DNA from 2 places in the Priestia sp. VA7 genome. Region 1 is predicted to be linked to the other one. Evidence: predicted binding sites of a transcription regulator. Region 1 holds the regulator's gene; the other holds the start of a gene.
The links. The regulator LexA, encoded in region 1, represses DNA repair genes until DNA is damaged. The targets are predictions, from matches to a motif close to CGAACATATGTTCG.
Positions count from the first base shown of each region.

Region 2: a site for LexA is predicted at 2,142-2,155, ahead of AC0C45_RS17900 (malate synthase). Genes of this name have one in related genera too.

Region 1 covers NZ_JBVQPN010000001.1:803,511-806,593, reverse strand. The annotation lists gene AC0C45_RS04185 (DUF896 domain-containing protein) at 1-85, opposite strand, end outside; gene AC0C45_RS04180 (YneB family resolvase-like protein) at 155-823, opposite strand; gene yneA (cell division suppressor protein YneA) at 877-1,206, opposite strand; gene lexA (transcriptional repressor LexA) at 1,353-1,970, shown strand; gene AC0C45_RS04165 (magnesium transporter CorA family protein) at 2,184-3,083, shown strand, end outside.
Region 2 covers NZ_JBVQPN010000004.1:12,670-15,752, reverse strand. The annotation lists gene AC0C45_RS17910 (DUF3885 domain-containing protein) at 1-4, opposite strand, end outside; gene AC0C45_RS17905 (hypothetical protein) at 505-693, opposite strand; gene AC0C45_RS17900 (malate synthase) at 1,200-2,054, opposite strand; gene AC0C45_RS17895 (cold-shock protein) at 2,683-2,886, shown strand.

The sequences.
Region 1 (3,083 bases):
CTTTCGCTTCAGATTCTGTCAGACCTTCAGCCTTTGCCTTTTTTGAAAGAGCATTAATACGAGCAAGTTTATCTTTTGATAGCATATAAAACCTATCTCCTTATAATCAATAATTAAAATTACCGAACCGTTCCGGCAACATGTAGTCATCTTACTAAATCTCTTTCGTTTTATCAAGAGATTGAGCACTCTCTTGGTATTCTTGATAGCGGCGATGTACCGTCGCTTTTGAAATATTATAGCCAAAACCTTTTAGCGTAACTGAAATTTCAGCAAAGGTTAAGCCGTTATGACGAAGGCGGACAATTTCTTCAATTGGCGCTTCTTTTTTTTCTCTTCCCGAGTTAACTCCTTGATTTTTTAAATTTTGCTGCGGACGATAACCGTTTTCTACAGCTCTTTTCATTCCTCTTTTAATTTTAGCATTATGTAATTTCCGCTGATGCTCTTCCACTAAGCTAATAATATCTAACACCATTGAATCAGATTCTGAAAGCTGAAGCTGGCCTTGATGACTAATCGTATAGATGGTAGCATTTTCTTTATGAAAAGCATGAAGCAGCGCAATTCGGGCATTTCCTCTGCCTAATCGTGTTTCATCTTGAATAAGCAACACAGATATTTTTTCTTCTTTCATTGTATGAAGAACATCCAAAATACCCTCTCTGTCTACTTCATATCCGCTTGCTTTTTCCATTACGACTTTTTTTACGTCTAGATGGTGAAGATCAGCAAGCTTTTTTAATTCTTCTTGCTGGCGCTGTAAAGATGTTTCTTGGGTTTTTTTATCCGTACTGACACGGCAATAAATAATGGCATCCACTTTTATCACGACCTTTTCGGCTTCTAACAATATTCAGGAACGACCGTTACACACTACTGTTCAATTGCCACTTGATTATGTAACTCTTTTTTTAAAACAGGAATATATAATTTATCTCCAGGAGATAAAGACTGGACAGTGTCTGAGTTTAAGTCATTGACGTCTTCAACCCATTTGACAAATTCATTGGTGGTCAAATGATGGTGATTATGATACTTGTTGGACAATTCCCAAAGCGTATCTCCTTTTGTGATAGTAACCGTTGAATATTTGTCTAAATCTACTTTATCCGCTCCTAAAACCAGCGTCAATACATATGTAAGTGCAGCGATAACTGCAAAAAAAATAGCGTAATGTTTCATAGAATGTAAGAATTGTTGCATATTATGATCCCCCTATCAGAATATATGTTCTTATTTTATTGAGAACATTTGTTTCTGTCAATGGAATTCTTCGAACTTATGTTTGTATATTGACACATCACGTGGTATAATTCACCTAAAGAATAGCTAAAATTGAGGTGAAAAATATGAAGCTATCAAAACGTCAACAAGACATACTAGATTTTATTAAGCATGAAGTAAAATTAAAAGGTTATCCGCCTTCTGTTCGTGAGATTGGGGAAGCGGTAGGATTAGCCTCTAGCTCCACTGTACACGGACATTTAGCTCGTTTAGAAAGCAAAGGGTTAATTCGCAGAGATCCGACAAAACCAAGAGCAATCGAAGTTCTTCAACTAGACGAAGTAAACATCCCTAAAAGCAATGTCATTAATGTTCCTGTTATCGGTAAAGTAACAGCGGGTCTGCCTATAACAGCCGTTGAAAATGTGGAAGAATATTTCCCTCTTCCAGATAAATTCGTTTCTCCAGATGATCATGTATTTATGCTTGAAATTATGGGAGAAAGTATGATTGAAGCAGGTATTCTAGATGGCGATATGGTAATCGTACGTCAGCAGCAAACAGCTAATAATGGAGATATTGTGGTCGCTATGACCGAAGACAACGAAGCAACGGTAAAACGTTTCTTTAAAGAAGAAAATTTCGTTCGTTTACAGCCTGAAAATTCAACGATGGCGCCTATTATTCTTCGCCACGTAACGATTTTAGGAAAAGTAACTGGTGTATATCGCACAATTCACTAATCAGACACTGTATGTAAAACCAACTAATCATGATGTTAGTTGGTTTTTTTACGTTTGTTTTCTAAAAAAATTGGCATATTATAAATGATACGTTGAATCATCGCAGGCAGGTAGAACGGTTTTTGTAAATCTTGTTTTACCTTTTTTACTTTCTACCTGCATTTCCTCGACTCTTACAAGGAAATACAACCGACTATAAGAAGGATGTAGTTTATGACCAATACACCAAGGAAAACAGAACCATTTCAAACCATTGTACCTACCAAAGCAATGAACATGTTTCTTTTTCCTTTTTCCTTTGACCGAAAAAATAAAGAGCAGCTTGTTCATGCACTAGAAGCAAATTTGTTTGAGTTTTTTTCCATTCAAAACAAACATGTAGAAAAAGAATACTACGGAGAACAGTATTACGTATCTCATGATAGCTTGGATCAATATTTTCTTCCTTACATTGAATGTATTCTATTCCCTGATTCCTGCGAAAAAGAAGGCTTGCTTCGATTTTCAAAAAAAATAGACCATACCGTTACGCTACAAACTTCCTCCACCACCGTGTCTAGCAACGTGCTGTCTGTGGATGTTTTTTTATGTCCTTTTGAAATTGGCGTCATGACCATTCGCACTGAGATGAGTCATAATCATTACACCTATGATGACATTTTAGAATTCATGAATCATTTTCGTGTATTAGAACCGAAGCTTGCTGAAGAGCATGGATCCACCATTACCTATGAACATCATCGCTATAGCAAAGTACAGGATTATATTTTTTCACAGCTTGCGCCATTTTTGAACGAACACATCAAAAAAGAAGCCACGCGTGAACAGCATGTAGGGAGCCTTCCTTATTTTATCGATGAACGGATGTTTGTATTAAGTTATGTAACGGTAAATCAAGAGCAAGAGATTAACTCCACAACTTTATTTCGTACTGGGCAGCTAAATAGCTATACGCCTGACGGGAAACCGTTTATCTCTGCACACAACCACGAGTATATTAAAACGTATAATACCAAACACGTGTACTCCAGATGGGCTCCTGAAACCTATTACGTTATAACAGACCATGTGTTTTCGTGTATTTCTAAATCGACAGACTCTAAAACGGATCAG
Region 2 (3,083 bases), on a different contig from region 1:
TCATGTATTTTTCTCCAAATTTTTTAGTTTTTATAGTTTATAAGTAACTTTTTTTACTTAAACATTAAGTAATTGTTCGATTTTATATGTAGGATTAATAAAGCCCTTTATTTTAAAAAATAAACTTAAAAGCCACCTCGAATTGTCAGGAAAGGTAGCTTACAAGAGAAACTTAATATGGAATTATAAAGTATAGTATATTTTTTCTATAAAAACTATTCTCTACCTCATAAATACATTCGTAAAACGCGAGCTTTTTATGCATTTTGGCAGTTAATCTTCCCTATCGAATCTTAATCTATTTTTGCATGTGTGTTGAAAAATCACATTATATGAACTCAGAATGAATATTTTATACAATCACAATAGCTTCGTAAGTGCTTGCCAATGATGACATCTCATGGAATCAAGAGGCTCTAAATCTTATAGTGCTGCTTATTTCTTAAATCAGTCTATTTATTAAAATAAAAAGCACCTCAATTAATAGATGCCTAGTTTTTATTATTATTTTTCTTCTGTAATCATAAACTGTACCACGTTATTTAAATTGATGTGCACTAACTCTTTTTCATTCGAAATGAATCTTTCATATTTTGTTATATGACTAATGACTTCTTTCTTTGATGCGGCTTCGAATTTTAATTCCTTTGTCCTGCCATTTATAAATTCGAAAATAACTTTAAATTTAAGCATAGGTGTATCTCCTCATTATCTACTTATTATTCTTGTTTCATCAATTCTTCTTCAAAGAAAAAAATACTTGGATATTTAGTAACCGTATAAGAGTATCTTTTCATGTTTTTTACACAATGACTTTTTAAGATTGTTACTAATTCATTCGATACTCTTATAGTTACTGTTTTTCCATTACTAAATATTTTCACGTTATATCCTTCATCTTCTCTCCTATTAAAAATAATAAGGTTATCGTATTATTCTTATAATAGAGCTGAGAAAAGCTTACATCAATCTGTACAGATTTTCCTCATTCTGGTATATGGGCTCAAAAAGTATATAGTTATGAAATAGTAAAGGATTATTTTATATAGATTTTAATCACCTACTGTCACTTTTCTACCTCTCCTACGTTCTGTTCTTACCTTTTTAATAGCGAACAGAGCCAAGGAACGTTCGCTATTAATGATGGGTGAGAAAAATGTGTCAGTCCTTAGTCATTCCTATTACCTTTAGGCTAACGTTTACATACGCATCAATGCGCCATTAGGCTTTGGTAACTCCTCAGCTGTTATCAGATTCATTTTACAAAAATGTTCAAAAAATTGTTGTGCCAGCTCTCTTTCCTTTGGGTCACTTTTCAACTCAGCTATATCAAGTAAAATTTGAGCCATCCATAAATTATCAAAATAACGGTATTTACCTGTATTCCATGTCATTTTTTGGGATGCTCTTTCATTTACATAATATTTCCAGAAAGGCATCTGATCCGATTCCTGTTCTGTAAGCTGGAGTCTGTATTTTGAATGAGCAGGAATATATCCATCTTCACAAAGCTTACCGATAAAATCTTCATTCACCATATAGACGCCTAAGATACGTCTGTCTTTTTCAGGCATACTGGAATCTATTGCTGTTAACAAGACAGCACTATTTTGGTGCAAACGGATGGGTTTGGTTGGCTTCCCCTTGTTATTACCGCTTTTTATTACACCTGAAAAAACTTTCCACTCTAAAAAAGAACTATTCTGTTCTTCTGTGTCACACCAAAAAACCATTTGTGATTCAGAATGAAGTTTATGATTTTTCATAAGTTTTTCAAGTCCCCAGCGAAGTTCTTGGTTTTTTCGTTGTAGTTTTTTTTCCTCTTCCTTCTTCCGTTCTTCCTCGTTGTGTTCCATTTCCTTTTTTTCTATAATTTTTTCGAGTGAATGAGCAACACTTTTATCATGCAGTTTTAGATGCTTTCCAAATACATCGGGGAAAACAAATTTTTTATTTTCCGATGCGAAATGTATTTCAATACTAGAATCATTATATTTAACTATACTACCTATCCCAAAAAGCTTGTGTGTAACTTTCTTATTGATTAGATTCATTATTCTAGGCCTCCTTGTAGAATAAAAACTCGGTTACTATTAGATAGTAAATTAATAATTTTATTCAACTAACTTACCTTTAAAGCTCACACAACTGTTTGAGTTTTTTTTCAGTTTTAAAAAGGGTATTGAAAAAATGTATCCATAATTCTATCTGAAAAAAACACAGCGGAATTCGGAATACGATCGAAAAAACAATTGTAAAACTATTATAACATTTTTTGAAAATATTACAAATTTTCCATTGACAATATATTTTAATTTGAGGTAAAATAAAGTTTTGTTGTTTACAATAACTCAAAATAAAAGTCTCCAACAAGTCATGAAACTTCTGGAAAGTCCCTATAAATAACCATTTGATTACTGGTGATAAGCGAAATGATTCCACCATTAAACTAACCCTCATTACGTTGGAGGCTTAGTTTAGAGATGTACTACTACAGTAAGTGGTACAATTAAAAAGCAAAAGAAGAAGATATGAACATTATTACCAAGTGTTTAGAAATTCTCATATAAAAAACTCCGTGCATTATCCCATGAAAATAAAATGGTAAGAAACACTAATTGATATAAATGATTATTACTCTTTTATAAGCTATAATGTAATATGAGGAGTAGTGATGTTAGTATGTATTATTACGGCAAAAGAAATCAAGAACCTTTAGCTCAAGAACAAACAGAGGTTTGGGAATGTACAGTAGAAGATTGTAAGGGCTGGATGAGAAAAGATTTCTCTTACGACAACCACCAAAAATGCCCTTTGTGTGGAAATCACATGGAAGCTGGAGAACGGCTTATTAATAAAATCCCCCTTAATCCCCATCGAAGATAATTTGTACCAATGCTATCGCATAGATTAAAAATTACTACTATATTATTTAATTGAAAATATAGTTAATTTATTTGCATTTGCTTTCTATTTCTAATGTATGTTATAACTAGTTATACCTTGTATCGATCGTCTTGTCTAAAACCCAGGCTTTTTTTTAAAGCCTGGGTTTTCTATTGAACTAATAGTAGATAAATCAT